One region of the Gottfriedia acidiceleris genome, then DNA from elsewhere that is predicted to be linked to it. Evidence: a T-box and tRNA genes for the amino acid it is inferred to sense, from the RefSeq annotation. Region 1 holds a T-box; the other regions hold tRNA genes.
The links. The T-box of region 1 lies ahead of lysS (lysine--tRNA ligase). A T-box ahead of a tRNA ligase gene usually reads a tRNA of that ligase, here a tRNA-Lys.
Positions count from the first base shown of each region.

Region 2: it has a tRNA-Lys gene. The T-box ahead of lysS (lysine--tRNA ligase) is inferred to sense a tRNA for this amino acid. The anticodon was not compared.
Region 3: it has a tRNA-Lys gene. The T-box ahead of lysS (lysine--tRNA ligase) is inferred to sense a tRNA for this amino acid. The anticodon was not compared.

Region 1 is NZ_CP096034.1:2,102,092-2,113,347, reverse strand. It holds gene MY490_RS10300 (DHA2 family efflux MFS transporter permease subunit) at 1-1,057, opposite strand, end outside; gene MY490_RS10295 (DUF3243 domain-containing protein) at 1,417-1,665, opposite strand; gene MY490_RS10290 (DegV family protein) at 1,821-2,684, opposite strand; gene MY490_RS10285 (DUF6944 family repetitive protein) at 2,865-3,533, opposite strand; T-box leader at 3,641-3,904, shown strand; gene lysS (lysine--tRNA ligase) at 3,979-5,547, shown strand; gene MY490_RS10275 (hypothetical protein) at 5,613-5,765, opposite strand; gene MY490_RS10270 (hypothetical protein) at 5,916-6,425, shown strand; gene MY490_RS10265 (hypothetical protein) at 6,793-6,996, opposite strand; gene MY490_RS10260 (sensor domain-containing diguanylate cyclase) at 7,565-9,202, opposite strand; gene MY490_RS10255 (rhomboid family intramembrane serine protease) at 9,715-10,332, opposite strand; gene MY490_RS10250 (serine hydrolase domain-containing protein) at 10,573-11,256, opposite strand, start outside.
Region 2 is NZ_CP096034.1:243,372-254,627, forward strand. It holds gene MY490_RS01285 (Tex family protein) at 1-1,049, shown strand, start outside; gene cmpA (cortex morphogenetic protein CmpA) at 1,039-1,149, opposite strand; gene MY490_RS01295 (SprT family protein) at 1,452-1,904, shown strand; tRNA gene MY490_RS01300 (tRNA-Asn) at 1,988-2,062, shown strand; tRNA gene MY490_RS01305 (tRNA-Ser) at 2,070-2,160, shown strand; tRNA gene MY490_RS01310 (tRNA-Glu) at 2,168-2,242, shown strand; tRNA gene MY490_RS01315 (tRNA-Val) at 2,252-2,327, shown strand; tRNA gene MY490_RS01320 (tRNA-Asp) at 2,340-2,415, shown strand; tRNA gene MY490_RS01325 (tRNA-Gln) at 2,983-3,057, shown strand; tRNA gene MY490_RS01330 (tRNA-Gln) at 3,199-3,273, shown strand; tRNA gene MY490_RS01335 (tRNA-Lys) at 3,397-3,469, shown strand; tRNA gene MY490_RS01340 (tRNA-Leu) at 3,483-3,565, shown strand; gene MY490_RS01345 (TIM barrel protein) at 3,787-4,608, shown strand; gene MY490_RS01350 (amino acid permease) at 4,632-6,002, shown strand; gene MY490_RS01355 (SIS domain-containing protein) at 6,107-7,120, shown strand; gene frlD (fructoselysine 6-kinase) at 7,184-7,966, shown strand; gene MY490_RS01365 (GntR family transcriptional regulator) at 8,027-8,755, shown strand; gene cls (cardiolipin synthase) at 8,867-10,312, opposite strand; tRNA gene MY490_RS01375 (tRNA-Arg) at 10,885-10,961, shown strand; tRNA gene MY490_RS01380 (tRNA-Pro) at 10,967-11,043, shown strand; tRNA gene MY490_RS01385 (tRNA-Gly) at 11,049-11,122, shown strand; rRNA gene MY490_RS01390 (16S ribosomal RNA) at 11,205-11,256, shown strand, end outside.
Region 3 is NZ_CP096034.1:4,663,191-4,674,446, reverse strand. It holds gene MY490_RS21935 (DHH family phosphoesterase) at 1-1,808, shown strand, start outside; gene rplI (50S ribosomal protein L9) at 1,805-2,248, shown strand; gene dnaB (replicative DNA helicase) at 2,275-3,630, shown strand; gene MY490_RS21920 (adenylosuccinate synthase) at 3,906-5,195, shown strand; tRNA gene MY490_RS21915 (tRNA-Lys) at 5,367-5,439, shown strand; tRNA gene MY490_RS21910 (tRNA-Glu) at 5,459-5,530, shown strand; tRNA gene MY490_RS21905 (tRNA-Asp) at 5,554-5,629, shown strand; tRNA gene MY490_RS21900 (tRNA-Phe) at 5,636-5,708, shown strand; gene yycF (response regulator YycF) at 6,058-6,762, shown strand; gene walK (cell wall metabolism sensor histidine kinase WalK) at 6,762-8,597, shown strand; gene MY490_RS21885 (YycH family regulatory protein) at 8,594-9,946, shown strand; gene MY490_RS21880 (two-component system regulatory protein YycI) at 9,933-10,730, shown strand; gene MY490_RS21875 (MBL fold metallo-hydrolase) at 10,733-11,256, shown strand, end outside.

The DNA.
Region 1 (11,256 bases):
AAATAAATAGTGCAGATGTAATAATTGTTAAACCAACTAACGCCATCGGTCTAGCTCCAACTTTATCATACATTTTACCACCAATTGGCATCATTAAAGCAGAAGCTAATGCTTGAGGTAACATAATTAAGCCCGTTTCAAAAGCCCCATATTGTTTAACTGTTTGTAAAAATAATGGAACAATTAGGAAAGAACCGAATAAAGCAATTTGCATAATCCATGTAATTAAAATACTCCTAACAAAATCAGACGATTTAAATACACGTAACTCAAGTAAAGGTTGTTTTAGGCGAAGCTCAACAAAGATGAAAAGTAATAATGCAACACCACCAACAATTAAACCTGTTAATGTTCCTTTTGAAGTCCAACTTGTTGAACTTTGACTAACTCCGTAAGCTAACATTGAAAAAGCGATTGGAGCAATGATTATTCCTAATCCGTCTAAAGCAGGTACTGATTTAGATTCAAAGTTAGGTAAAAATTTAGCACCAATTAACATTGCAATAATACCGATTGGTAAATTAATTAGGAAAATCCAATGCCAAGTAGAATACTCTACAAACCATCCTGAGATAACCGGACCTAATGCAGGTGCAAGTAACATCGGAATTCCAAGCATTCCCATAATTGAACCGATTTTTTCTGGAGGAGCTAATCGAAAGATAATTGCCATACCGATTGGCGCAACCATTCCTCCACCAATACCTTGTATTACTCGAAATAAAATTAACTGTTCAGGAGATTGTGCTACTGAACAAAGAACTGAACCGATTGTAAAAAACAAAATCGTTAATAAGAAAATTTTCTTAGCTCCAAAACGATCAGACATCCAGCCTGCAAGTGGTATAACAGCTGATAATGCCAATGTATAACCTGTAATCGTCCACTGCATTTTTGTTAAATCTGATTTAAAATATGTGGTAATTCCAGGTAATGCTACGTTTACTACCGTACTATCTAAAATAACCATGATCATACCTACGATTACTGCCATCATTGGACCAATAATCGTTTTTACGCTAAACTGCGTGTCAGCCGAGTTTTGCTGATTATTCATATATTATCCCCATTTCCTCAATCTATTTTTGTTAAGCGGTATTGAAATTCGTTCAAATTTTCCATTCTACTTATTAGTGCAAAAAACCATATTATGATAAAAGCGAAATTTGAACAGAAAGTCTATCATACAAAAAAACAATTAAAATGTAAATAGTAATTGTCCTTAATCCGAAAACAGTACTCACAATAAGTACAGTATATGTTAATTATCTGTCCATTTCAAGTTTAATTTTTAATTATTTTTGTTGATTTTTTGTAAACATACTTAGCTACTTCAAACAGAATAAAATAAAACAAATAAAAAATAGCCCTTATGATTCTATTCATTGGGCTATTTTTTAATCACATTTATTTTTATTATTTATTTTTTACATACTTCATCATTAGATGAGCAATTGTATGTTGTTCTTGTTCATCTGCAACATTCCAAAGGTCTTTTAGAATTTGCTCTTCTGCATTTTTTGGTTCTACTTCATTTGCTAAGTAATTTCCTAAGCGATATGCCATTTCAGAAATAGCCCCTTCACCAACACCTTTGTCACCTGTTGCTTCTAATCGATCACCTAAAAAATCTTTCCATTGATCCCAGTTATCTAAAATTGACATCGTTTTTCACCTCATCATAATAGTTGTTGAAGATTACATAAATACTATTTACCTTTTTTAAAGTAATTATGTATGAATTATTATCCGGGTAATATTGTCAGAAAATTAAAATAAAAAGAGCTAATCATTTTGCAAAGTTAGCTCTTTTTATCATATTATTTTTTATTTTCGTTCATAAAAAATATCGCTAAAGTACCAGGTCCTGCATGAGCACCTATAGCAGATCCGATTGAATTAATGACAAATTCCTTACATCCAACTGTCTCTGCCATCGCATTTTTAATTTCAATTGCTTTGTCAAGATCGTCACCGTGAGAAATACCAATTAATTGAGTTGATAAATTCGTCCCTCGAGATTCCATAATTTCAAGAATTCTTTTTATCAATTTTTTTGAACCTCTAATTTTCTCAATTGGAATTAACTTTCCATCTTCAACGTGTAGAATCGGTTTAATATTTAATAAATTACCTACAAAACCAGCCACTTTACTTAAGCGACCTCCACGCACCAAATATTGAAGGTCATCTACTGTAAAGATATGTTCAATATGTTGTATACTATCTTGTATATTATTAACAACCTCTTCTTTTGTAGCTCCGTTCATCGCAAGCCTTGCAGCATTAACAGCAATTAACCCTTGTCCGATTGATGCACTTTTTGTATCAAATATCTCTATATCAAAATCAGGAAATTCCTCGCCAAACTCATTTTTTACCATTACTGCAGATTGATATGTACCAGAAAGTTCAGAAGAAAACGCAATATAAATACATGGTGTATTTTCTTTCGCATATTTAACGAAGGTGTTATAAATATACTCATACGACGGAAGAGACGTTTTAAATACTTTTCCATTACGCATTTCATTAAATAAAGTCTTTGAATCCAATGTTAAACCATCAAAATATTCTTTTTCATCTTCCGAATAAACGCGTAATGGAATGACATCAATATTATATTGTTCGATGATCTCTTTTGGTAAATCCGCCGCACTATCCGTAATTATTTTTAAATTCATCTAATCATACCTCTGTTTCAAAAAATTGGTTTAGCCTATTTAAACTGATAAATTCTATTCTCTCACAAAATGGTTTTACAGAAAAATAAAAAGTTTTAATATAATTTTAATAATAATAATATTTGCTATTAACTACTATATACCTTCTTTTTTTCATATTCTTCACAAAAAATTAGTAATTTACCATTCGAACTGTTTATTTGGATAATAGCCATAACGATATTCTAATTGTTCTCTCTCATATTCGCTTCTTTTATTTCGTAGTGCATAAATAATTAAAATTGCTCCGAACACTTGAACCCAGCTACCAACAAGTAATAAATCTTCTCCTAAAATCATCTTATCACGTAGTAATGCAGCATTAGCAATTCCGTCAATTAAAGCACCTAAACCGATTAATTGATTGCCATATGCCTCAATTTTATCTAGTTGCGTCCCTTCCATCAATGCTCCAATTGTTTCAATTTGTGCACCAATTGATTGAATGACACCACCAATCGCATTTAATCTAAATCCTTCTCTTTCCAATCCTTCTATTTCTAAATTTGTTGCAAATGTATTTGTACCATTTCCAATCGCTTGAAGCCAAGCACCAATCATCATTGTTAATTCAAATTCTTTTTCTATTTCATTTTCATTTTCTATTTTTGCTCTCTTATATAATTTTTCTCTTCCAATAGCTTGAATACTGTTGCCAAATGCTTCGATTGCATTACCTTTAGCGAATAAACTTCTACCAAAGTTTTCACTAACGATCTTTTTACTTGAAATACCAACAGCCGCCGTTGTTGTACCAAATAATAAAAAATACGCACCGATTAGGGGTAAATCATCAACTAAATCCCTCAATTTGGCACCTCCATTCAAACAGTATTTAAACTAGTTTATTCAACTTTAAATTTAATTGACAATTAATATTGTTTTGATTAATATAATAACAATTAATATTTCGAAATTTAAAAGCTATGAAGAGAAAAGTAGTAAAGCTAAAATTATTTACAGAGAGCTCCTGTTTGCTGAAAAAGGAGTAATAATGAACTTTATGTAAAAAGACTTGGAGCTTCGTATGGAACTAAAGTTCACTTTAGGGATGGTACGCCGGGTTCTCCCGTTATAGAGATAGGGTATAAGCATTCGTGCCGTACCTAAATGAGGTTGGTATGGTAACATATCAATAAACTGGGGTGGTACCACGAAGTTAACAAACTCTCGTCCTCAAGATGATTAAATCTTGGGGGTGGGAGTTTTTTTATTTGCAATTTGAAAGTTAAATAAAAAATTTTGAGGTGAAAACATGCATTGGGCAATTAAAATCGCAAATGAATTAATTGAAAAATATCCAAATAAAGAAACTTATGTATGTGCATCTGGCATAAGTCCATCGGGGTCGGTTCATATTGGAAATTTTCGTGAGATCATTACAACTTATTTTGTTGTGAAAGCTTTAAATAATTTAGGTAAGAAAACAAGATTTATCTTTTCTTGGGATGATTTTGATCGTTTTAGGAAGGTCCCGAATAAAATTGATCCAACTTATCATCGTTTTATAGGGAAAGCTTATTCAAATATTCCTGATCCATATGGCTGTCACTCAACATACGCTGAACACTTTGAAACAGAATTTGAAAATTCCTTATGTGAACTAGGCATTGAGGTTGAGTTTATTTATCAAAGTAAAGAATACAAATCTGGTAGATACAATGAAGACATAATACATGCTATTGAGAAAAGAAAAGAAATTTATAATATTTTAATGAAGTTCAAAACAAGCATGCCAAATGAACAAGAACGTAATGATTTTTACCCTATTACTCTTTACTGTGAAAATTGCGAGAAAGATGATCCTTCAATAACCCAATATAATAAGGAAAGCAAAACTTTACATTATACTTGTCGCTGTGGATTTTCAAATCAATTATCTGTAGAAGTTGCAGACAATATTAAATTAAAATGGAAATTTGATTGGGCTATGAGGTGGATGAAAGAAGACGTTGTATTTGAACCTGGTGGAAGAGATCATTCATCTGAAACCGGTAGTTACAATGTTTCAAAAGAAATTGCTAAAGCCATATTTGACTATGATGCACCTCATTATACACCGTATGAGTTTATTGGAATAAAAGGTCAAAACCAAAAAATGTCGAGCTCCACTGGTAATTTAATAACACCTGCTGAGTTATTGGAAATCTATTTACCAGAAGTGATTCTCTTTATGTTTGCTAAATATAAACCAACAGCAGCATTTAATATTGGTCTAGATGAAGATGTGATTAAAAACTATTCAGAATTTGAACGGTATCAATCAAATTATATTGATCAATCTTTACACTATTTAGATATTTGCCAATCGGTCGAATTTGCACATATTGGCAAAATTGATAAAAAATATCCAAAATTTAATCATGTAGCTAACGTTCTGCCTCTCATTAATTACAATGTAGATTTATTAAAAGACATATTTGTTAATAATGGAGAAAATTACTCATCCATTGAAATAGAGAAAATTAGTCTTATGGCAGAATATTGGATTAAAAAATACAATCCACAAAAAAATAGCATGATAAACGAAAAACAAGGTATTGGATTTTATCACTCTTTAACTGAAGGTCAGAAATTTTGGCTGAAAAATTTATGTAGCTATCTATTAAATAATGAGGCCCTAGATCAAACTGAATTAATGAAAGAATTATATGCGATTTGTTATCATGAAGATAAAAAAATAATGAAAGCAAATCAAAAAACTTTTTTCACAATGATTTATCAGCTTGTTTTAAATAGAACAAGTGGACCACCTATTCCATTGTTGTTTCAAGTAGTGAATAAAAATCAGCTAATCAATTTATTAAACTTCAACGAAAGTTAATATAAGGTAGCTAAAATAAAAATGGACTCAAATCTATAAAATCTGAGTCCCATTTTTATCAATTTTTATTGAATACGATTTTTAAATGCTTCTTCTGTTACAATATAATCTTCTTCTCGATCTTCATGTTTACGGTCTTCAGGTGCGACTAGTGTTCCTTTTGGATGAGTTGGTTCATGACCTTTTTTCTTATGATTAAAGCTTTTACCTCTTGCCATTATAAAATCCTCCTTAGTTAAATCATCATTAATAATATGAGTATTTGGACTTTAACTTATAGATGGTAGATTATGACAAGGAGGAATTTTATTAGACTGAAATTGATGATATGATAATAAAAAGGACTAAATTAATCGTTGAGGTAGAAGATGAAAAAAGAATTTGCAATCAGTATTTCAAATCAGATTAAAAATTGGATGGTTTCAAATAATTCTTTATTTAATATTGAAGAAATACCAACAACTTTCAATACATTACTAAATTTTCAACAATGGACAAACGGAAAACCGATTGTTTCAGCGTTTCACTTAAGGAAAGTCGAAGAAGAAAGCTATTATTTACTATTAATCGACTGGCATCGAAATGAAAATTTTTATTTAGTCATATATGTTGAAAATAAATCAACAACCGCTGCAGAAATAAGAGAAATTAGTGAGCAAGATGGACAATTTTCTTTAGTTTGGAAATATAATCCATTGAAACGTGACGGTAAAAACGCTGAACGAAAAGCTTATTTTAAACAAGTATTTGGTTCACTTCAAGTAAAAATACCAATTCCGCGTACTCCTAATGAAGTTGAACGATTTTTTAATGATATCTACAAATTATGTAGAAACCGTCAAACGGCAGACAGGATTATAAATCTATATGATTTTTAAATTAGGCTCTGTTAAAGTAAATTGTTGATTTTTGTACAAAAGAATAAGACCACAAAAATAGTAGTCTTTGCTTTTTCTTATACAACTAAAGCATGCGTTAGCCATCCATGAATCCTCAGATTCACAACAGTGAATAGAAGTTTATATCGTACTCCCAAGGTAGTTGAATAAGTTCATTCACTTCTTACAGACATAAATCATTTCAATACTGTTTTTATTTAATGATTTTTTATCCCAAGAACCGTATACATCTAATTCAAAATAAAATTCTCTTCCAGAATTCCCACCCGCCAATGTTTAATAGAAAAAAGCGCCAAACCACGGGCATAGTCTGACGCTTACTTTCAGTTCCGCTTACCGAACTTCTTTAATTAATTAGTTTTACACCATTGATGATAATCGCAACCATCCCAATCAATGAAACGATTACCCACCAGTTCTTTTGCTTTTTCTTAAAGTGAAGTGCTACAAAGAAAATAATTACTCCAAGGATTATACTAGCAATAGAACTATACAATTCTACCTGTGAGTTTGCACTATTTAAAAAGATACTATCTAACTTTTCCTTCATGATCAATTCCTCCTTACAGTTAAATGACCGAATCGGCTAAAAGCATTTGTTCAACTAATGCATGCTTTAGTTGAATTAATCGATTAATTTTCTATTGATAAATAAGTACACCATTGTTAATAAAATCAACATTATTATTATAAGAACCGTTACCTCATAAGGATAGTCAGTAAAACTATAGAAAATTATTAATAAGCTGAAAGGCAGAAAAAAAACATCCACCTACTACTTTACCTAACAAGGACTTATTTTTAATCATTTTCTCATTAAAACCAGCTAACAACCATGTTTGTTTTTTTACAGCGATTAGGTAAGCCACAAGTAAAAATTGCTATACCTATAATCAATAATCCGTAATCTATCAACATATACATCTCCTCAAAACCTTCTCATTTTTTCCATAATATGTAAATTCTACCTTTTAATGATTTTTCCTTCTCTAGGTACTAATGAAGTTATAAAATTAAACCTTATTGAACTAAACTTCCATATAGTTGCATAAGAAAATCAACAATCTTTATAACAAAGCCTTAAATTAAAAAGATCAATCTAACAAAAGAAACACCTTCTATAAACTAGAAGGTGTTTCACCGTTCAAATCTTCGTAACAAATAACACAATTTTTCCCGTTTTGTTTTCCTACATACATAGCCTTATCAGCACGATTAATACTTTCAACAACACCCTTTTTAGAGTTAAATCTCGCCAATCCAAAGGTCATCGTTACGTGTATGTTTATACTTTCGAAATGAAATACGTGTTCCTCAATCGCACATCTAAGTCTTTCAGCTATTTCTTTCGATTGATTAAACGGTGTATTGGGTAATACGATTAAAAACTCTTCGCCACCCCATCGTCCTAAATAATCATCATTACGAATCAATTCTTTAATTAGTTTAGCACTCTGATTTAATACAAAATCTCCCATTGTATGCCCATATTGATCATTAATTTTTTTAAAATTATCGATATCAAAAATCAAAAATGAGCAGTTTAATTCCGTTTCAGTTGTTTTTTCTAAATCAGATAGGATCAAGTCGTGGAGCCCTCTTCGATTTAAAACTCCAGTTAAAGGATCCTTTGATGAAAGATCTTCTAACTCGTTTTTCTTAAATTCTAAATCATTTACTAATAACTTTAATTTTTTTTCAGCATCCATTCTTTTTTCAGCTATCCAAGTAATCCATACTAAAAGAATTGTGATAAATAGTATTGGTAGAATCTTCATGCCAATGATTTTTAGCAAAGCTGAGGTTGTCAAAATATAATAAAACGTCCAGTCCGTACCTGGAAAATCACATTTTAGCACTTTCATGCCGTTTATCGTTGTGAGTGTTTCATTCTGCATTGTATTTATTTTAGCTAAAGATCCTTTAGAAAACTTTTGATCTAATTTTGTCATATTTATGATTTTATTAGATGATAAAAATTCTTTATTTGAAGAAGCTATGATATTTCCCTCATTGTCAGATAAAATTGCTGTATAATCTTTATTTAATTCTCTACTTAAATTTTCAAAGGTAATATCAATTGAAATTGATCCAACATATCTTTGTTTATAATCAACAGGTGAAGATACTGTTACCATCATCCCTTTTCCTGCACTGTCCAAATAAGGACTGCTCCAATAAGGTTTGCGATACGGATTTGTTTCGATTGTTCCTAATGTCGTACTTTCTTCTTTTAATAATTCATTTGAAAATTTAAATTCATTCGACGGTACAAAAGGATATAAATTATTAAACCCAGAGATGCTTGTATAATAAATCCAAGTAATTTCAGGATACGAACTATATATTTCTGAAAAATAGTTATTTAATCGATCAGCCAACAAAATTTCCTTAAATTTCACAGGATTATCATTTGGCTTTCCGATACCTGTAATATTCCCTTTTTTATTTTCACTCAGAGTATCTTTGATTGAATCACTATTGAACTCTTTTTTTATCGGATCATAATGGATGTAACTCGTGTCTTTTGCGGCATTATTACTTTCATCTTTATTTAAAAATTCATTTGAATAGATTTTTAAAACTTCAGTGAAATCAGAACCTGTTTTTGAATAATCTTGTATGTTGTGATAATCAATATTAAAGCTTTTTTCAAACTTAGTTGTTTCAGTTTTATTAAAATAATAAAGTGAACTACCTACAAAAATGATTGATACTAAGATGACCAACAATAATGGGATACGTTTACGGTTCATAAGCCAACACTCCTAATATTTTTGGCGTATTTAAGCTGGTCATAAAACTTATTTTCTAAATCCGCAACAGGTAATGGTTTACTATAGAAATAACCTTGTGCGTATTTACAATTTTTAACGGTCTTTTTTAACGGTCTTCTACTGAAATAACTACTTTACTTTTTTTTATTAATAAAGTGTAAAAATGCAAACCACTAAATAATCCAAATAACACCGAACAAGAAGTAATATGAAAGTGCATAGAACGAGAATTTTTTGTGTCTTCTCAGGGTTTTCTGCATTGACAAAACCTTTCTGGTTTTATATCCACACTTAATTATTATCTTAGAATAATTAACTTAAGGTTATTTTAACTTATAGACTTACGTTTCTCAACGTCAAAAATATGGAAAACAACAATAATCAACGTTAACTTTTAACCAAAACAAAGTCAAAAAAACCTAGTCCAATCAAGAACTAGGTTTGCTTTGAAAATAGTATATATTGTTAAAAAATATTCTCATATATGTATTCTAAACATTAACAGCGTTTTGAAACCTTGCACTCTTTTTTAATAATAGAGGAGTTATAATAAAACCGATAACCATACCTGCCAAGTGACCAGTTAAACTTGTCGACGGGATAATTAATGAAGATAGTAATCCAATTCCTAAAAATGTTATGACAAACTTACGATCATCTGAAAAGAGCATGTTTTTTCTAAATAAAGTAATAAATAAATACATCCCTAAAAAAGCATAGCCTACACCGGATGCCCCAGTCTCAACTGTATTAGGCGAATAATTAAAATTAATAATAAGTCCTGTAAGAATAACCGATAATAAATAAAATAATAAGAATTTAACTGAACCTAACGCTCTTTCTAATGGTCTACCTAAAATAATCATAAAAGTCATATTCATAAAAAAATGAGCGTAGCTACCGTGCATAAATGCATAAGTAAAAAGTCTCCATATCTCACCTTGTTTTACTAATTCGTGCTGATAACCACCTAAATTGATGATATTTTCAATCGTATACCCACCTAAAAATGTCGTAATAATCGCTAAGATAGTACATAAACCAACCATTATTGTAGTGATTGGATATTTCCTAATAAACGTTTTGAAGTCTTCTGTTACCAAAAACATCAATCTTCATCCCTTCTTGGAGCTATTATCAAGTTGTTATTTATATTTTCTAATTACTTAATTCGACATTTTTTAAGTAAAATCCTATTTTCAAATTAAAAAATCATACAAAATTTTGAGGTAGGAATAGGAATGACCGGACAAAGGGTATTTTAAATAAGATTAAATGAAAGAGTAGCGCAATCATCATGGATTATTAATTCTTGGTCTGTGTAGCCAATTTTACTTTCATTTCCAGCCCTATTCACTAGTTAATATGAAAGGATAGTATTTTTGAATGATTTTTAATGGGGTAAAAGTATTGATATATTTTGCACTTGTAAAAACAGCTACGAATTGATTTTTTGGTGAAATAAAAATGAATTGGCCTCCATAACCCATGGCAAAATAAATCGTTGAATCAAGATCCTTTAATTCATTATTTTCAAGCACCCACCAATGATAGGCATATGAACCAACATTCCGATATGTAAGGTACTTCGCTTTTGTTGATTTTTCAATCCACTCACTTGAAATAATTTGTCTATTATTCCATTTTCCTTTTTGCATCATTAATATTCCTAGCTTTAGTAGATCATCTGTCGTTAAACTTAAGCCAAATCCCCCAATATTAATTCCTTTTGAATCTTCATGCCAAATAAACTCTTTAATGCCTAACGGATCAAATAACATTCGTTTTGCGAAAATAGATAGTTTTTCATCCGTTACCTTCTGAATAATTGCACTTAGTACTTGAGATGCTCCAGAATCATAAATCATTTTTTCACCTGGATTATTAACCATTTCTTTTTCAAGTACATATTGGATCCAGTCTTTACTATTAATCATTGGAAATGGACGCCCACCCCATTCTCCCCACTCTTGCCAATCATATCCAGGTGTCATTGTGAGCAAATGTTCGATCGTAATTTCACTTTTTTTCGT
Region 2 (11,256 bases), 1.9 Mb from region 1:
CAATTGGAAATGGTACAGCTTCGAGAGAAACAGAGCTGTTTATATCTGGAATTTTAAAAGAAATGAAAAATAATACTTATTATGTAATCGTAAATGAAGCTGGCGCAAGTGTTTATTCAGCATCTGAGCTAGCAAGAGAAGAGTTCCCTGATTTCCAAGTAGAAGAACGAAGTGCAGTATCTATTGCAAGACGACTACAAGATCCGTTAGCAGAACTAGTAAAAATTGATCCGAAATCTGTTGGGGTAGGATTATATCAACACGATGTATCTCAAAAGAGCTTAAATGAATCATTATCATTTGTTGTTGAAACTTCTGTTAACCAAGTTGGTGTAAATGTAAACACAGCATCAGTTTCATTACTTCAATACGTATCGGGCTTGTCCAAAACAGTAGCGAAAAATATTGTTAATTACCGTGACGAAAAAGGGAAAATTACAAACCGAAAAGAGCTTAAAACAATACCTAGATTAGGCGCAAAAACGTATGAGCAATGTATTGGATTTTTACGTGTTCTAGAAGGAGATGAGCCTTTAGACCGTACAAGTATTCACCCGGAGAGCTACGTACAAGTAAAAAAATTATTAAAGCAATTAAATTTCTCAACTAGTCAAATTGGTTCAAATGAATTGAAAGAACAGCTAAAAACGATTAATTTAAAAGAAGTATCAGAGCAACTTGATATTGGTGAAATTACGCTAAAAGATATTTTAGCATCATTAATGCAACCTGAAAGAGATTTACGAGATGAATTAGCAGCACCAATCCTTCGCCAAGATGTTCTTCAAATTGAAGACCTAAAAATAGGGATGGAGCTTGAAGGAACAGTAAGAAACGTAGTCGATTTTGGTGCATTTGTTGATATTGGACTAAAGAACGATGGTCTTGTTCATATCTCTAGAATGAGTAGCAAATTTATTAAGCATCCGCTTGATGTTGTATCGGTTGGTCAAGTAGTAAAAGTATGGATTGCTGATGTAGACCAAAAGAAACAAAGAGTAGGTTTATCTATGCTACCAATTGAATCGAAAGAAATCGTCAAAGCTTAATTTTTTGATAATAAAACCAACATTGATTCAATAATTTAATTTGATAACGGTTTTTTTCATAAAACGCTTTTTGCATTTGAGATTTAAGCCAACTAGGCATTACCATGATAAAACCTCCAACTTAAAAATCTTCGCCCATCTTTTTTTGAGGATGGGCGATGAAATAAATGAGTGAGGGGTAACCTTCCGATACATTGTATAAAAAGGATAACTGAATTGTTCATTTTAATAGTAATAATTACGCCGTTGTAGAGAGATTTACTAAGAGCAGCCCATTTAGCATAAATCGTACTAATAAGATCTTTTGAAATTCTCATTTGTAAGTTTAATGTATGCGCATACCCAAGAATTTGTGAGTTGTTCAGTTAGAATAAAGAAGAAAAAAAGGATGTCGATTCATAAATGGATAATGAGGAGATACAAAAACTGGTTGAAGAACTATCAATCACTTATTTCGATCGACCATTTCTCCACCAAGCTTCTTTCAATACTAGATTGAGGACAACTGGTGGTAGGTACTTATTAAAAACAAGTAATATCGAATTAAATAAGTTTTATTATGAAGAACACGGAATTGAAGAGTTAAAGGGGATCATATTACACGAGCTATGTCATTATCATCTTCATATTATGAAGAAAGGCTATAAGCATGAAGATAGAGATTTTAAAGAGCTATTAAAAAAGGTAGGTGCTCCTAGGTATTGTAAACCACTAAACTCAATAAAAAAAAGAACGCATTCTTATAAGTATAAATATAGATGTTCAGTATGTGGGCAAGCTTTCTTAAGAAAAAGAAAAGTGGACATAAGCCGCTATGTATGTGGATTATGCAAAAGTCCATTAAAACTATTATAAATAGTGTTGACATCTAATATGTATTTAGTTTATATTAATACTTGTCATCACGTTTCAGTACTTGATGAAAAGATTAGTATTTTTCCGCAGTAGCTCAGTGGTAGAGCACTCGGCTGTTAACCGAGTGGTCGTAGGTTCGAACCCTACCTGCGGAGCCATTATTATAGAGAAGTACCCAAGTGGCTCAAGGGGCGCCCCTGCTAAGGGTGTAGATCGTTTACGCGGTGCGAGGGTTCGAATCCCTTCTTCTCTGCCATACATAAGGCCCGTTGGTCAAGCGGTTAAGACACCGCCCTTTCACGGCGGTAACACGGGTTCGAGTCCCGTACGGGTCACCATTTTAACCTGGAGGATTAGCTCAGCTGGGAGAGCACCTGCCTTACAAGCAGGGGGTCGGCGGTTCGAGCCCGTCATCCTCCACCATTAACTACATATGGTCCCGTGGTGTAGCGGTTAACATGCCTGCCTGTCACGCAGGAGATCGCCGGTTCGATCCCGGTCGGGACCGCCATTAATTACTACAAATTGTAGTATTTTTTTCTTTATTTGGAGAAAAATAGTAAGAGTGGATGTTTGGAGTTAGTGCTGAAATATCAGATTGTTTTTTATTTTGAGAAGTAAATTCGAGAGGTAGAACAATACAACATAAAAAACCCTGCGGTGCAGGTTCATTAAGTTAATTCGTATTCTACAATAAGAAGAATATTGAAATGTCGGATTGTTTTTATCTTGAGGAGCTGATTCGAGAGATAGGGCAATACAACATAAAAAAAATCCTGCGGTGGAACTTCATGAAAGTTACTCGTCTTTAGGTAAAGATGAATTCCAAAATTGTCGGATTGTTTTTTATCTTGAGGAGCTGATTCGAGAGATAGGGCAATACAACATAAAAAAAATCCTGCGGTGGAACTTCATGAAAGTTACTCGTCTTTAGGTAAAGATGAATTCCAAAATTGTCGGATTGTTTTTTATCTTGAGGAGTAAATTCGAGAGGTAAAAGCAATCAACATAAAAAAAAATCCTGCGGTGCAGGTTCATGAAGTTAATTCGAAGGAGTCAGTTCATGATGCTAAATCAATGGGCTATAGCCAAGCGGTAAGGCAACGGATTTTGATTCCGTCATGCCCTGGTTCGAATCCAGGTAGCCCAGCCATTTGTTTTTTGTAAGGATGTCGGATTGTTTTTTATCTTGAGGAGTAATTCGAGAGGTATTAACAATACAACATAAAAAAAAATCCTGCGGTGCGGGTTCACGAAGGTTATTCTAAGAAGTAGATTCGTGATGATAATTCATTGGGCTATAGCCAAGCGGTAAGGCAACGGATTTTGATTCCGTCATGCCCTGGTTCGAATCCAGGTAGCCCAGCCATTTTAGTTTTTTATTAATATGTTTAAGGTAAGGGGAATTGTTTTTATCTTAGACGCGATCGTGTAGACAGTAAGTTGGTTTAAAGATATATTGTATTTAGTTATAATTACTTTTAATTATTACGAGCCATTAGCTCAGTAGGTAGAGCATCTGACTTTTAATCAGAGGGTCGAAGGTTCGAATCCTTCATGGCTCACTTTTGTTTATTCGCGGTCGTGGCGGAATGGCAGACGCGCTAGGTTGAGGGCCTAGTGGAGGTTTCTCCGTGGAGGTTCAAGTCCTCTCGGCCGCATCAAATTATATATATAGTAACAAGGCTTCTACGTAATGTAGAGGCCTTTTTTGTGTTTAAAAATTGGCTTACTTTTATAGACTGGTTGGTCACGGTACTAGACTTTGTAGGAATTAAAATCGAATATTAAAAATTTTTAAAATTTATTGTATTTTATGTTATTCTTGATTATAATACAAAGCATAACAAATCAAATGACTTTAAGAAAAAGGGGGTAATCAATTAAAATAGCAGGGATGAATATTACGTTCAAGCATTATCCTATCCAATATTTTTTGGATTGTATGGATCAATTAGGTATCAGTAGCATTGAATTATGGGCTGGTGAACCACATCTCTATGTTTATAGAAACTTGCTTTGCAATTTGAGGGAGATAAAGAAAGAAATTAAAGCTAGAAGTATGGAAATAGTCTGCTATACTCCAGAACAATGCATTTATCCTTACAATCTTGCTGCTTCAGATCCGGATTGGAGACAAACGAGTATTGATTATTTTATTGAAAATATTCACTCTGCTGTGGAATTGGAGACGGATAAGATGCTAATTACTTCAGGGATAGGTGATTTTTCTCTAACAAAAGAAGAATCGTGGAAATATGCAAGTGAATCAATCTATCAAATTACAAAGGTGGCGGAGCACGAGGGTATCACTCTTGCACTAGAACCATTAACAAAATTTGAATCTAATTTAATTATTAATACGCGGGGATTAAAGAGAATGATTGAAGAAATAAAGTCCCCTTTTTTAAAAGGGATGATTGATACCGTTGCAATGAACCTGGCGGGTGAAACACCAGATGATTATTTTTTATTGCTTCCTGAGTTATGTCATTTTCATCTAGTAGATGGTGATCGCAAGACAGATTCCCATCTTGCTTTAGATGATGGTAATTTACAATGGAGAGAATATGTAAAAAGCATGCAAAAGCACCAATACGATGGGGCATGCACTCTTGAAATTATGGGGTCAACTTATTATCAAAATCCATTAGATGCTTTTAAAAAATCCTTAGTGAAACTAAATGAATTAGGAATTGTATAATCTAAAAATTTGGAGGAGCCTTTATGAGTAATACTACGCTTACACGAAAGCTTGGATTTTGGTCGGCATTAGCAATTGCTGTTGGTACGACCGTAGGGTCAGGTATCTTTGTCTCGTCTGGTGATGTAGCAAAAGCAGCGGGAACCCCTTCTATTTCTATTTTAGCATGGATTATTGGTGGTATTATTGCTATTCCGCAAGTAATGGTTCTTGCTGAATTGTCGACTGCTTATCCTGAAAATGGAAGCGGTTACGTTTATTTGAATAAAGCAGGCTGGAGACCATTAGCCTTTTTATATGGATGGGCAACATTCTGGGCGCTTGATCCACCATCTATTTCTATTATGGCTCTAGCAGTAGTTTCATACTTGGCAAGCTTTTTCCCATTTTTCTCTGGATTTGCTGGCAAGTTGTTAGGGGTTGCGATAATTTTAATCATAACTTCTATTCATTATCGAAGTGTAAAAGAGGGCGGGCTATTTCAAGTGATTATTACAGCCGTGAAAATCATTCCATTCATTATTGTTATTGTTCTAGGGTTAATGTATATGCACGTGGGGAACTTCTCCTATACGCCTCATGGAGAAACGGTAAAAACAAGTCTAATCGGTGGCGTTTCTGCCACAACCTGGGCATATACCGGTATGGCCGCCATTTGTTTTATGGCAGGTGAATTTAAAAATCCTGGAAAAACGCTACCTCGTGCATTGATTAGCTCTGTCTTTATTGTATTAATCTTATATACTTTGCTAGCAGTCTGCGTAATTGGATTAATGCCTTTTAGCAAATTGATGAGTTCTAGTGCAGCTGTTTCTGATGCGGTTAAGTATATACCAGGACTATCTCATATTGCTTCTTCGTTTGTTGCGATTACTGCAATTATAGTTATTTTAGGATCACTAAGTTCCTGTATCATGTTTCAGCCTAGATTAGAGTACGCTATGGCGAAGGACGGGCTGTTTTTCCAGCGTTTTGCTCGTGTCCATCCAAAGTATGAAACACCAAGTTTTTCAATTATTGTTCAAGTTACCTATGCATGTATTCTAGTTTTTGCAACCAATTTAACGACTTTACTAGGCTATTTCACATTAATTCAATTAGTGATTAATATTTTGGATTTTGTAGCGGTTTATAAATGCCGTAAAAGGGAGGACTATAACCCGATTTACAGGATGCCAATGTGGAGACTAACGACTATTTTAGCAATAATTGGAGCTTCTTGGCTTGCTTGGGGTACGTTTACTTGGGCTCCGTGGCAAGGGATGGTAGCTGCATTCATAGTTATCGCTACTGGACTACCTGTTTACTTTTACTGGGAAAAACGCTATGGGCCCAATAAGAAAAATGACGGTAATCTAGTAACAAAGAAGAATTCAATTATTTCAGGAAGCTAGTGAACTTTTACTAGCTTCTTAATTTTTTGAAAAAGCGATTGCTTTATTTGTTATAGTTAATTATAATACAAGACATAACAAATATGTTTTAGGGGGATCTCACCATGTTAAAATTTGATGAAGCGTTATTTTTAAAACTTGTTGAAGAAGAAGGACTTGCATTTAGAAGTAAAATTGAGGATATCGTCGATTCAATCTGTCAAAAAGGTTACAGCAATCTTTTCCTTATTGGTGCTGGCGGAACTATTGCAATGATGTATCCTTATAAATATATTATAGAATCAAACTCAACGATCAATGTACATGCCGAAATCGCAGCCGAGTTTATGGTCATGAACAATAAGCATTTTACAAAGAATTCCGTATGTATTTTCACCTCAGTTTCAGGGACAACACAAGAAACTGTTGCAGCGGCAGAGTTTTGTAAAGAAAGAGGGGCTACTACAATTGCTTTAGTAGCGGAGCCGAATACTCCATTAACACAAGTAGTAGAATACTGTATTACAACTCGCTCGGAAAAACATTCCTTTGATACATTCTTTATGCTGCTGTACATGGTAGTATTTCGCTTCATGTATAATAACAATGAATTTCCACAATATGAACAGTTCACAAAAGAAGTTTCCTTGTTGCCACAAGCGATTTTAGCTGCCGTAAAAGACTATGATAAAAAGGCAGAGGAATTTGCTATTAAACATAAGGATACAGATTATCATATGATGGTAGGCTCTGGTAACTTATGGGGTAACACGTATTCATACGCGATGTGTATATTGGAGGAAATGCAATGGATTCATGCAAAGTCTATCCACGCAGCGGAGTTTTTCCATGGTACGCTTGAGTTAGTGGTTGAAGATACTAGTGTTATTTTACTTAAAGGTGAAGATGAAACAAGACCGTTGATGGATCGTGTTGAAAGGTTTGCTGAAAAAATCACGAGTCAATTAACTGTTATTGATACAAAGGAATTTGAATTGCCAGGAATTAGTGAGGAATTTAGAAAACACTTTTCTGTCAGTATTAACTGGGCTGTTTTAAGTCGAATTAGTGTTTACCTTGAAAGAGAAAGAAACCACTCATTAGACCTAAGAAGATACTACCGCAAAGTAGAATATTAAAAAATTTAATGGGCACTACATGGTAGTGCTCATTTCTTAGATTAAAAAGAAGGTTGGGATTAGATGAGAATTGTTACAGTCGGCGATAACTGTATGGATGTCTATCTTGCAAACGAGAAAGTGTATCCCGGAGGAAATCCGGTAAATGTTGCTGTCTACTTAAAAGAGCTAGGGGCAGACTCTTCGTATATAGGTTGGGTTGGAAGTGATTCCTTTGGCGAACAAATGATTAATTCGATTCAAAGCAAAGGTGTCGATACATCGTTTATTTCTAAAAAGATAGGAAAAACAGCGGTTACCTATGTTAAATTGGTTAATAATGACCGTCATTTTGGAGATTACGATGAAGGAGTAATGGGTCAGTTCACATTAACTGATGAAGAACTTGAGTATATCCAAACTCAACAACTTGTCCACGCTGGTATATGGGGTCATGTTGAGGAATATTTTCCACTTTTTAAACAAAAAGGGTTGCTTACTGCATTTGATTTTTCAGATCAGTTAGAGCACGATTTAGTAAAGAAATTACCTAGTTATGTGGACTATTCCTTTTTTTCTTATAAAAAGGATGATGAATTTATCAGGGGATTTTTAAAAGATGTACTAACAAAAGGTTCTAAGGTGGCTGTTGCTACGCTTGGAGAAAATGGATCTTTAGCTTTCGACGGAAAACATTTTTATCAATTTGGAGTATTGGAAGATAAAGTTGTTGATACGATGGGAGCAGGAGATTCTTTCATAGCTGGTTTTCTTTATGGTACTTTACAGGGCTTTTCGATCCAACAGTGTTTGGAATTAGGGACTAAAACTGCTACAAAAACAATTGGCTATTTCGGTGCATGGTGACGATAACTAGTCGGCAGTGTATAATAATGTTGAAAAACATTGACGGATAGGATGAAAATTATGAACCTAAATTCTTCAACCCCACAGCCTCTCTATATGCAGATTAGGCAAATGCTTCAGAATGATATTCAACAAGGGAAGTACCAACCAGACCAGCAGATTCCCACAGAAGCTGAGCTTTGTGAAACGTATAATGTCAGTCGAATCACTATTCGAAAGGCCATTGAGGAATTAGTGAAGGATGGTACATTAACACGCATACCACGCAGGGGGACGTTTGTAGCTTCGAATAAGTTTAATAATGAACTGTTATCTGTAAGCGGATTCTCAGAGTTTAGCCACCAATTAGGGATGATTCCAAATTCCCGAATCCTTAGAAGTGAAGTCATCCCAGCACCAAAGGATGTTGCAGAACATCTTAAAGTTGAAGAAGGAAGTCGCGTACTAGAGCTTGAGCGACTTATGTATGTGAACGACCGTCCACTTTTTTATGATATTGCGCATTACTCACTAATTCGTTTTCCTGATTTGGAAAAGAAAATTGCAACAGATGAATCCACATATAAAGTTCTCTCAAAGGACTATAATACAGAAATCATAAGTAACGATAAAATCATCGACGTAATCGGTGCGACAAAAGTATATGCCAATTATCTTGAATGTGATATAGGAGCCAATCTTTTTAAAATCCTAAAAATCGCTTATGATGCAAATGAGGAACCTGTCCACCTTTCAACATTCATGTGTGAAACAAGTAAGGTAACCTTAACAGTTCATCGAACAAAATAGAGATGAGTCTATTTTAAGTGGAATACATATTTTTATAAAAAACTCACTTTTATTATTTAAAAGTGAGTTTTAGCGTTTTAATAAACATTACAGTTAAGTAATGATTTTTATCTACAATATTGGAGATAAGAGGCGTGAGATAGCTTCTTTTAACTTGATCATGACTGATCGCTCTTGATATTTTTCAATTGTAAGCTCACTACTATGATTACTATCAAGTAAAAAAAGACTTTGTAGCTCAGAAGCTTTTTCTTCTGAATAGGTGATTGCGTTTATTTCAAAATTCAGTTTAAAACTACGTGTATCAATATTCGTAGTTCCTACCGAAGCTACTTCATGATCAACAACGATTGTCTTAGCATGTAAGAAACCATTCTCGTAAAGCAATATTTTTGCGCCATATGATAAAAGTTCTCCAGCGTACGATAGAGATGCCCAATACACGAATGGGTGATCAGGTTTACTTGGAATCATTATTCTTACATCGATACCAGATAAAATTGCGATTTTGCACGCATCCATAATGCTTGTATCTGGAATAAAATAAGGTGTTTGAATATAAACACATTTTTTTGCAGACATAATTAATTTAACATACATGTTTTTTAAGTGTTCTGTTTCTGAATTTGGTCCACTAGCAACAATTTGGATAGGGGTACTTCCGATGTTTTTTTCATTATTAAATGAGAATTCTTCTATATTATGTATAGGTTGGTTGGTAGCTTGTTGCCAGTCTAAAATAAATCTACCTTGAATTTGATTTACTGATTCTCCCTTTATGCGAAAATGAGTATCCCGCCAATAACCAAACTTTTTATCAATACCAAGATACTCATTTCCAATATTGAACCCTCCTATATAAGCAATTCTTCCATCAATAATACACAGTTTTCTGTGATTTCTATTATTTAATCGAAAATTGATTAGTCTTAAAAATGAAGGGAAGAAAGCTCTTACCTCACCACCATGTTTAACAAGTTCTTTGAAAAAAGAAGGGGTAATTCTTTTGGATCCAATGTCATCATACAGGACTCGCACTTTCACACCTTCTGCCGCTTTTTTGGAAAGTTCATCTCTAAGTTTCTTTCCTAAAGAATCACGCTGGATAATATAGTACTGGATATTAATTTCTTTTTGAGCAAGTTGGATGTCTTTAAATAGAGAATTAAATTTTTCGTGTCCATCTCGAAACGTTTGGATTTCGTTATCTGTTGTTAATAAAGCGTTAGCTGACTTTAAATTCATCATAATTAAATGTGAATGCTTTGATAGTAACTCATCTTGATGAAAACTTTGATCATTAAGAATTTTATTAGCCTGGTCCGTAACCGCTAATTGTAGATATGTTTTTTCTTTAGTCGATAGATGGTAGAAATTTTTTTGTTTTAGCTGCCTACCTAAAAATAGATATAGTAAAAATCCCGCTATAGGTATAAAAAGTAAGATCATTAGCCAAGCCCATGTGGCGACAACATCTCTTTTTTCAATAAATACTAGTACTCCTGCTAGAAGTATATTGATGATCAGGAGGATTGTAAGAAAATTATCGATACCCATTTTTGACACTTCCTATTAGTTAAATTACCTCTTTTTAGTTTAGTATCTTTTTTTATGCTCATTAATAATATTTTTTATTTAAAAGAACAAAGTATTCGAAAACACTTCTTAGTAACTCTAAAATACAGTCATATTATTGATACCAATTCTATCTCTTTAAAAACTCAAAAAATGAAACATAACAATTCTTTATGAGAAAAAGGAATTGCGCTACTTTTATCGGAGTCTGTCCTTAAATTATACTATAGTAATTCAGTTATTGTTTTGTAGTACTATGTCATAAACGTTAAATATGTACTGATTAAACCTACATTAATAACTTAAAAAGGCTTTTAAACCTAGTTAAGTCAAATAAGTAAATAAACTCGTGATATTTCTATTTGAAAAGTGTTGACATTGAATGTTCGATGCTTTAATATAGTTTAAGTCACGTCAGACAAGTTAACGAAGTCAACGAGAGCTTATCGTAGTAAGCTGTTAAAGTTAAAAAAACTTTTAAAAAAGTGTTGACACAAACAGTTAGATGTTATAAACTGTAAAAGTCGCTAACGAAGACGACACACTTACAATATGCGCCCGTAGCTCAATTGGATAGAGCGTTTGACTACGGATCAAAAGGTTATGGGTTCGAGTCCTTTCGGGCGCGCCATATTACGGGAAGTGGCTCAGCTTGGTAGAGCACCTGGTTTGGGACCAGGGGGTCGCAGGTTCAAATCCTGTCTTCCCGACCATTTTCGCGGGTGTAGTTTAATGGTAAAATAGAAGCCTTCCAAGCTTCGGTCGTGGGTTCGATTCCCATCACCCGCTCCATTATGAACTTTGAAAACTAAACAAAACATGAAGTAAACGTCAATTATTAGTTTTTTGAGCAACACAAGATTTAAACTTAACTTTTATGGAGAGTTTGATCCTGGCTCAGGACGAACGCTGGCGGCGTGCCTAAT
Region 3 (11,256 bases), 2.1 Mb from region 1:
ATCGCTACGTTTTAGATATGTATATAGAATCAGTTATGTCGAGAGTGAAAAATTTAAGTAACGAAGCAATAACAGAAATGCCAATTGGAGTATTACTTTATGATAGAGAGTACCATATCGAATGGGGCAATCAATATATTTTAAATATTTTAGATGATCGTTCACTAATTGGTAAACACATATATGATCTATCTGAAGGATTAATGGCTTTAATTTCGAAAAAAGAGAAAAAAGAAGATGTATTGAATATAAGTAAAAGAACATATCGGGTAGTCATTAAAAGAGAAGAGCGATATATTTACTTATTTGATGTGACAGAACAAGCACAATTAGAGAAGTTATACGAAGATCAAAGAACAGTAATCGGAATTATTTTACTAGATAATTACGATGAAATGACACAGGGATTAGATGATCAAGAGCGTTCTAGTGTAAATGGTGCAGTAACAACGATGTTAAATAGTTGGGCTAATAGCCATGGTATTTTCTTAAAACGCGTTTCATCCGATCGATATAGTGTAGTTTTAAATGAAGGAATTCTGGCAGCATTAGAAAATAATAAATTCTCTATATTAGACCAAGTAAGGGAAGAAACTACAAAACGTAATTTACCTCTTACGCTAAGCGTCGGTGTCGGAGTAGGCAGTTTAAATTTAACCGAACTTGGTCAACTAGCGCAATCTGGTTTAGATTTAGCACTAGGGCGCGGGGGAGATCAAGTAACTGTTAAGAACATTAACGGTAAAGTAAAGTTTTTCGGTGGAAAAACAAACCCTGTGGAAAAGAGGACGAGGGTTAGAGCGAGAGTAATCTCGCATGCTTTAAGAGATTTAATGAAGAGTAGTACCAATGTTATGATAATGGGTCATAAGTTACCTGACATGGATGCTCTTGGTTCAGCAGTTGGTATTTTAAAAATGGTAATGCATAATGAAGTGGATGGTTATGTAGTAATTAACAAAGATGAAGTAGATAAAAGTGTTAATCGTTTGATGAGGGAAATGTCTAAAAATGAACAATTTATGTCTTGTTTTATTACACCCGAAAAAGCAAAAGAACTTATTTCTGATGATACACTAATAATCGTAGTAGATACTCATAGACCAACAATGGTTGAAGAAGAATCACTTTTAAATGAGACAGATAAAATTGTTGTTATAGACCATCATCGAAGAGGAGAGGACTTCATTAAGGATGCAATTCTCGTATATATGGAGCCGTACGCTTCTTCTACTGCAGAATTAGTAACTGAGTTGTTAGAATACCAACCTAAGAAAATCAAATTAAGCATGCTTGAGGCAACAGCCTTACTTGCAGGTATTATTGTTGATACAAAGAGTTTTACTTTCCGAACAGGAGCACGAACTTTTGACGCAGCGTCATACTTGCGTTCGAATGGCGCAGATACAATCCTCGTTCAAAATTTACTAAAACAAGATATGAATGAATATATTCGCAAAGCAGAACTAATAGAGGAAGCCTATATGTATAAAGAGGGCTTTGCGATTAGCTTTGGAAAAGACAATGTAAACTATGATCAAGTTTTAATCGCCAAGGCTGCAGATACATTATTGACGATGACTGATGTCATTGCATCTTTTATTATTGCGAAAAGGTCAGATAATGTTGTTAGCATTAGCAGTCGTTCATTAGGAAATATAAATGTTCAATTAATAATGGAAGAGCTTGGCGGTGGAGGTCATTTAACAAATGCTGCTGCTCAAATTGAATCTTCTTCAATCAGAGAAGTTGAACAACATTTATTGAGAATAATCGATGAATATATTGAAGGGAGAACAAACAAATGAAAGTAATTTTCTTAAAAGATGTAAAAGGAAAAGGTAAAAAAGGAGAAACTAAAAATATCGCAGATGGCTATGCAAGCTTCTTAATCAAAAATGGAGATGCTATAGAAGCTACTGCAGGTAATATGAAAACGCTAGAAGCGAAAAAAAATAAAGAATTAAAAGATGCGCAAATCGAATTAGAAAATTGTAAAAAGCTTAAAGAAACAATTGAAACTTTAACAGTAGAACTAAAAGCTAAATCAGGTGAGGGCGGTCGTCTTTTCGGATCAATCACAAGCAAGCAAATTGCTGATGAACTTCAAAAAGTACATGGTATTAAACTAGATAAGCGTAAATTCGAAATGAATGATGCGATTAGAGCACTAGGTGTAACAAATATTAAAGTGAAATTGCATCCTGAAGTAAGTGCAACTTTAAAAGTACACGTTAAAGAACAATAAGAAAACAAGCATCTGGAGGACTAGAAATGAGTGATTTGCTAAATGATCGTACTCCACCACAGAATATAGAAGCTGAACAGGCTGTATTAGGAGCCATACTGTTAGACTCTGAGGCGCTAATATCAACTTCAGAACGGCTTTTACCAGATGACTTTTATCGAGCTGCCCATCAAAAAATATTTGAAGCAATGCTTAAGATTGCTTCAAGGAATGAGCCTCTAGACGTTATCACGCTAACTTCTGAACTAGCTAATCAAGGAGTTTTAGAAGAAGTAGGAGGAGTATCATACTTAAATGATTTGCTCGCTTCAGTACCAACGGCATCTAACGTTGAATATTATGCAAAGAGCGTTGAAGAGAAATCTACTTTAAGAAGATTAATAAGAACCGCTACAAATATTGTAACGGAGAGCTATGCGCCAGATATTCCAGTAGATGTTGTACTAAACGAGGCTGAAAAAAGTATTCTAAAAGTAGCTCAACGCACAAACGTTTCTGGTTTTCAAAGTATTAAAGATGTAGTATTTACTACATTTAGTAAAATTGAGACCTTGTTCAATCAACGTGGCGAAATCACCGGTGTACCAACAGGGTTTACTGATTTGGATCGTATGACAGCGGGATTTCAGCCAAATGACTTAATTATTGTAGCTGCCCGTCCTTCAGTAGGTAAAACAGCATTTGCATTGAATATCGCACAAAATGTAGCGACTAAAACAGATGAAAACGTAGCAATTTTCAGTCTCGAGATGGGAGCGGATCAGCTTGTAATGCGTATGCTTTGTGCGGAAGGGAATATTAATGCACAGGCTTTGCGTACAGGTAATCTCGAACAAGAGGACTGGAATAAGCTTACGATGGCTGCTAGTAGCCTAGCTGGTACAGGCATATATATCGATGACACACCTGGTATTAGAGTTAATGACATACGAGCTAAGTGTAGAAGGCTGAAGCAAGAGCATGGCTTAGGAATGATCCTAATTGATTATCTGCAGCTTATTCAAGGTAACGGCAAAAGCGGAGAAAATCGTCAGCAAGAAGTATCTGAAATTTCACGATCACTTAAAGGACTAGCGAGGGAATTGAAAGTACCTCTAATAGCCTTATCTCAGCTATCGCGAAGCGTTGAGTCAAGACAGGATAAACGTCCAATGATGTCTGATATCCGTGAATCAGGAAGTATTGAGCAAGATGCGGATATAGTTGCGTTCTTATACCGAGATGATTACTATGATAAAGAATCAGAGAATAAAAATATTATTGAAATCATTATTGCTAAACAAAGGAATGGTCCAGTAGGTACTGTATCATTAGCTTTCGTAAAAGAATATAACAAGTTCGTAAACTTAGAACGAAGGTTTGATGAAGCACCAGGTGCTTAAAAATAGTTTCGAATCAGACAGTCGCATATCTGTTCAATCGTCTGATCGCTACTACTTGGGATGCCATCTAATAAATAATCACATAGTGAATCTATGTGATTATTTTTTTTTGTTAGGGCAAACTATTTTTATCAAATTCTTTAGTTTGTATTTACGAACAAATAAAACTTAGAACAGAATTATTCAAAGAGATTTATTGACAAATTCCGTAAGTTTGATATACTAGTTTTGGTTTTAGTTCGGAAATAGCGTATTTTAATCGGAGGTGCAGTACATTGTCATCAGTAGTAGTAGTTGGTTCTCAATGGGGAGACGAAGGAAAAGGAAAAATTACTGACTTTTTATCACAACAGGCAGAAGTAGTTGCTAGATATCAAGGTGGTAACAATGCAGGTCATACAATCGTATTTAATGGTGAAAAGTACAAACTTCACTTAATTCCATCAGGTATTTTCTTCTCAGATAAAATTTGTGTTATTGGAAATGGTATGGTTGTAGATCCTAAAGCTTTAGTACAAGAGCTAGCATACCTACATGATAAAGGTGTTTCAACTGACAACTTACGTATTAGTAACCGTGCTCATGTTATCTTACCTTATCATTTAAAACAAGATGAGTTAGAAGAAGAGCGTAAAGGTGATAATAAAATTGGTACTACTAAAAAAGGTATTGGACCAGCTTATATGGACAAAGCTGCTCGTGTAGGAATCCGTATGGCAGACCTTTTAGATAAAGAAGAGTTTTACGAAAAATTAAAACGTAATCTTGAAGAGAAAAATAATCTATTTGAAAAAATGTATGATTCAAATACATTAAGTATCGAAGAGATTTTTGAAGAATATTATGAGTTCGGACAACAAATTAAAAAATATGTGTGTGATACTTCTGTTGTATTAAATGATGCAATTGATGGTGGAAAGCGCGTATTATTTGAAGGCGCACAAGGTGTAATGCTAGATATCGACCAAGGTACATACCCATTCGTTACTTCTTCTAACCCAGTTGCAGGTGGAGTAACAATTGGATCTGGTGTTGGTCCGACAAAAATTAATCACGTTGTTGGTGTATGTAAAGCTTACACTACTCGTGTTGGTGAAGGTGCATTCCCAACTGAGCTTTTCGACGAAATTGGAAATACAATTCGTGAAGTAGGTCGTGAGTACGGTACAACTACTGGAAGACCAAGACGTGTAGGTTGGTTTGATAGTGTAGTTGTTCGCCACGCTCGTCGCGTTAGTGGTATTACTGATTTATCACTTAACTCAATTGACGTATTAACAGGTCTAGAGACTGTAAAAATTTGCGTTGCTTATAAATTCCGTGGAGAAATAATTACTGAGTTCCCTGCTAGCTTAAAACAACTTGCAGAATGTGAGCCAGTTTATGAAGAACTTCCAGGTTGGACAGAAGATATTACAGGAGTAAAAACGCTTAATGAACTACCAGTTAATGCAAGACATTATGTAGAACGTGTGTCTCAATTAGTAGGTATTCCGTTATCTGTATTCTCAGTTGGTCCAGACCGTAACCAAACGAATATCGTACGTAACGTTTACGGAGCTTAATCTAATAAAAAGCCCTTAAATAAAATTTTAGGGGCTTTTGTTATTTTTTTAAAAAAACTATTGCAAAATTATTAGAAAGTATGATAAGATAAATCTTGTCGTCATAACTAGTACATAGTTTATGAATGCTAAATAAAATTTTTAAACTTTTAAGTAATATATTCTAATTGTGAGCCATTAGCTCAGTAGGTAGAGCATCTGACTTTTAATCAGAGGGTCGAAGGTTCGAATCCTTCATGGCTCATCTTTTCTTAAATTAATGTGGCCCGTTGGTCAAGCGGTTAAGACACCGCCCTTTCACGGCGGTAACACGGGTTCGAGTCCCGTACGGGTCATCCTTTTTTTATAAAATTATATTGGTCCCGTGGTGTAGCGGTTAACATGCCTGCCTGTCACGCAGGAGATCGCCGGTTCGATCCCGGTCGGGACCGCCATATAATGGCTCGGTAGCTCAGTCGGTAGAGCAGAGGACTGAAAATCCTCGTGTCGGCGGTTCGATTCCGTCCCGAGCCATCATAAAAACTACTGTATATACAGTAGTTTTTTATTTTATATTGACCTTATCGAAAGAGATTTCTAGTTTGAATAAAACAGTTCGATTTTACAAAAAAACCTACTTAATTTAAAATAGAAGTAAGTGGAGTAGACCTCTAGCAACAGGCTAGAGGTTTTTTTCAAAAATTTAGTGTTTATATATAAAATGAATAACACGTAAGATCGTAGTCGTATTATATTTAGAGAGATAGTCCACAAAACGAAATTACTAAGATAAGTTTATTTGTTGCCTAATTTAATATTAAATTGCAAAAGATATGTATAGAATTGATGGTAACAAAAACTGACTAGAAAAGGAGTGCGGGGAATGAATAAAAAAATATTAATAGTCGATGATGAAAAACCAATTGCTGATATATTGAAGTTTAATTTAGAAAAAGAAGGTTTTGAAATTGTTTGCGCGTATGATGGAGAGGAAGCATTACAAAAAGTAGATGAGTTTCTTCCTGATTTAGTTTTATTAGATATTATGTTACCAATTAGAGACGGTTTAGAAGTTTGTAGAGAAATTAGAAAGAACCATGAAATGCCGATCATTATGATTACAGCAAAGGATTCAGAATTAGATAAAGTACTAGGTTTAGAAATGGGAGCAGATGACTACGTAACAAAACCATTTAGTACTCGTGAGTTGCTTGCCAGAGTAAAAGCAAATTTACGCAGACACCAAACAGGAACTACATCTGAAAAAGAGGAGTCAGTTGAAGTTATTATTGGCTCGCTCGTTATTAATCCAAATGCCTATATCGTAACAAAACGTGGCGAGAAGATTGAATTAACTCACCGCGAATTTGAATTACTATATTACTTAGCGAAGCATATCGGACAGGTTATGACGAGAGAACATTTACTTCAAACTGTTTGGGGTTACGATTACTTTGGAGATGTACGAACTGTCGATGTAACAATTCGAAGACTTCGTGAAAAAATTGAGGACAATCCAAGTTATCCACTTTTCATTGTAACAAGAAGAGGAGTAGGATATTACCTGCGTGATCCGGAGCAAGATTAATGGCAGGTTATAATAAAGTTGGTTTATTTAAATCAATTGTCTTTAAATTTGTACTTGTTTATATTTTACTCATCTTGGTAGCTATGCAAATTATTAGCGTTTATTTTTCAAGAGAGCTTGAAAAGCAGCTCGTAAACAGTTTTACAGTTGCGATAAACGAACGTGCTAAGCTACTGGCTTATAATATAAAAATAGAGTACGAAAAAAAGAAAACTCTGGACGACCCAGAAGTAAAAGCTAATATCCAAAAAATAGTTTCTGACTTCGGAAAGAATATTGGAATATCAGATGTAAGAGTTATTAACCAAAATAGTGAAGTTATTGCTACTTCAGATTCTAGTAATCGATCTATTGTAGGTAAAAGGACTACTGATATTTTAGTAAAAAGAGCTCTTCTAGTAGGTACTAGAACTGAGAAAGTGTTAATTGACCCTAAAAATGGTCATCGAATGAAAACAATTGTTACCCCTGTAATGGAAGGTGACGAAATTGTTTCAGCCATTTACACGAGTGCTTCAATGGAAAGCACTTATGAAAGAATGGAATTAATTAACCGTATTTTTTCAACTGGTACACTTATAGCAGTCGCGATTACATCCATTTTAGGGATATTATTGGCTAAAGCCATTACGAAGCCAATCTCGGAAATAAGAAGACAGGCCCAAGAAATGGCGAAAGGAAACTTCTCTCGCAAATTAAAGGCCTATAGTGAAGATGAGATTGGTGAATTAACGATATCATTTAATAATCTATCACGTAATTTACAGCAAGCCAGAGCTTCAACGGATGGAGAAAGAAGAAAGCTTCAATCAGTACTAGAGCATATGTCAGATGGGGTTATCGCAACTGACCGTAGAGGGAAAATTATTCTCTTAAACGATCCAGCTGAAACGATGCTTAATGTTTCACGTGAAACAGTATTAAATAAATCAATCTTAGAGGTATTGGGAATAGAAAAGATTAATACTTTAGATGATTTATACGATGAGCCAGATTCAATTATGTTAGATTATAGCGAGAATAAGAGACCAATGATTCTACGAGCAAGCTTTTCAACTATACAAAAAGAGTCTGGCAAAGTTAATGGTCTAATTGCGGTACTCTATGATGTAACTGAACAAGAAAAAATAGAGCAAGAACGTAGAGAGTTTGTCGCAAATGTTTCGCATGAATTAAGAACGCCGTTAACAACAATGAGAAGCTATCTAGAAGCATTATCAGATGGAGCTTGGGAGAATAAAGAAATTGCACCTAAGTTTTTACAAGTAACTCAAGATGAAACAGAGCGAATGATTAGGTTAGTAAATGACTTATTACAATTATCTAAGTTAGATAGTACAGAATATCGTTTAATGAAAGATTGGGTTAACTTTACAGAGTTATTTAATCGTATAATTGATCGACATGAAATGAGTAAGTCTCAAGAAGTATCGTTCAAACGCGAATTCATAAGTAAGACAAGATTTGTATTTATAGATGAAGATAAAATTACACAAGTGTTAGATAATATTATTTCAAATGCACTAAAGTATTCCCCAGAGGGTGGGACTGTAACTTATCGTATTAAGGAGTCTAGAGATCAAATATTAGTTAGTATTACTGACGAAGGTATGGGAATTCCAAAAGAAAATCTATCAAAGATATTTGATCGTTTCTATCGTGTAGATAAAGCTAGATCGAGACAAGTTGGAGGAACTGGCCTAGGGCTTGCTTTGGCAAAAGAAATGATTTATGCGCACGATGGTCATATATGGGCTAAAAGTGAAGAAGGAAAGGGTACAACAGTCTATTTCACACTTCCAGTGGCTGATGACCAAGAGGATGAGTGGGAATGAGAAGAGAATATATAAAATCAGTTATATTAACTACTCTTGTTATAGTAAGCTTAGTACTTTCATATAGCTTATGGTCATATCAACCAACATATGATGTACTTCAGAATCAAGACTATGTCCAAAAAGTTTCGATTGGTGCAAAGAGAGACTTTAAGGATATAGTCATTCCGAATTTATTAGTTGTTCATGAATCAAATAAAAATTATGAAACAACTAAACAGAGTAATATATCACCGATTTATAGATCATTGCAGAAATCCGAAATCACGAATTTTGAAAACCTGACAAATAAAACGTCTGAAGTTGCCTATCAATCAATTACAAAAGGAAAAAATAAATTAGAAATTATTTTTCCAACTGTAGTACCAGTAGAGACATTAGGTAAAGTTCTTAATCTTGATGCAAAACGATTACAAAATGTTTTATTTGACCGAATAATCATCAATTTATCATCTAAACAGGATTCTTCAGCAAGGATCTATTTTTCAAATGAAGCACAGAAAATTCTCTATGGAGCAACCTTTGATAACTCTTCAATTATTGCTTCAGTTGACAAGATTAGAGATAATTACGAAAGCTTTACTGAAAGCTTAAGATATAAGTTAGATTCAGGTAAGATAATTTATTTACCTAAAAAACCAATCAAATTAACTACGATGGAGTTTCTTACAACGGATATAGATGTTGATAAATTAAAAGATGCAATATTTAGTGATCCTTCAAATGTCCGTAAAGAAAGTACTGATTCAGGAGATACATTCACAGACGGTACTAGATTAATGTCAGTTTCACCATTAAATCGTTCGATTTCATTTGTTAACCCGACAACACCTGAAAACAATAATAATCAGAGTCCTAATTTATTAGTCCAAAGAAGTGTTGATTTTATTAATGCTCATGGTGGTTGGACTGATGGATATATTTTGTCGGGTGTTAAACCTGAGAATAATGAAGTTTCATTTAGACTTTTTGTAAATAATTTACCTGTATATAATAATTCAACAATCACGACGAGTTGGGGAGTAGATGATATAGAAACCTTTAAACGTCCATTGTATAAATTTAGAATTCAGGTGGATAAGAAGGAAAGTGAAATGGAGTTAATGGCTGGTCCTCAAATTATGGAGATTATATCTAATAATAAGTCTATTAATAAATCCCTAATTAAGGATATTAGCTTAGGGTACGAGACGATATTTGATGAAGATAAATCAACAATCAATCAGCCGTACTATAATAGAGCTATCCAGTTAAAACCTGTTTGGATTATAAATTACGATGACACATATAAGAAGATTGATCAAGATTTGCTAAGTAGAACTGGGGTGAATATTGTTGGATTGGAGTAGGATCAAAACAATATTTATTTTAACTTTCTTAGTATTAGATTTATTTTTAGCGATTCAATATTATCAAAAGCGAAGTAGCGACCAGTTTGATACGATGGCAGAATCGAGTATTGAGGAGCAATTAAAGGAAAATGATATCACATATGTGACATTACCTAAAAATTCTTTAAAGGAATCTTATATATCGGGTAATAGCAAGGATTTCTCAAAGAAAACTATTGCTGATCGAAAAGGACAGAATATACAAATCTTCAAAGATGTATTACAGAGTCAATTGAAAAAACCAGTTCCAATTGCAGAGACAAATAAAATACTCTTCTTAGAAAACTTTGTGAAGGAGTATGTTTGGAATGGTGGTAACTATCGTTATTGTCAAATAGATCCAACGTCAAAAACGATTTACTTCTGTCAAACCTACAAAGATCGCTTAATTTATAACATCGAAAGCTCAGTAGTTGAAATAAAGTATAACGATAATAATGAGATTTACGGGTATCGCCAAAGATATTTAGAAAACTTAAAAGAAATGATCGATAAAAAGAATGTTCAAGAAGCTTTACCGGCAATTAAAGCCATTGAAAATCTATTTGTGAAAGATGAATTAAAACCGAGTGATCGAATTACAAAAGTTGATTTTGGCTATTATACTGTAATCCCGTTATCGAATGGAGTTAAATTCATAGCACCAGCGTGGCATATAGTTGTCAATGAACAGCAAGATTACTTTGTCAATGCCATTGAGGGGCAAATAATTAAGATAGATAAAGAACAATGGAGTGAATAGCGATGAGTCTGCATTTTAGTGTACTTGCAAGTGGAAGTACCGGAAATGCGTTATACGTTGGGACGGAGAAAACTAAGCTTTTAGTTGATACAGGACTAAGCGGTAAAGCGATGGAGTCTTTATTTAAAGAAATCAACAGGGATATAAAAGAAGTTTCCGGCATTCTAGTCACGCATGAGCATAGTGATCATATTAAAGGACTTGGAGTTCTTGCCAGAAGATATCAAATCCCAATATACGCTAATGAAAAAACATGGAAAGCAATGAACCATTTAATTGGAGAAATTCCAACAGAGCAAAAGTTCATTTTTAACATGGAAACGACGATCCAGTTTGGGGATATTGAAGTTGAATCATTTGGTGTATCACATGATGCTGCTGAACCAATGTTTTACGTATTTCATCATAACAAGAAAAAATTTGTTACAATTACCGATACAGGCTATGTAAGTGACCGAATGAAGGGGATCATTTCTAACGCAGATATGTACATTTTTGAAAGTAACCATGATGTCGAAATGCTACG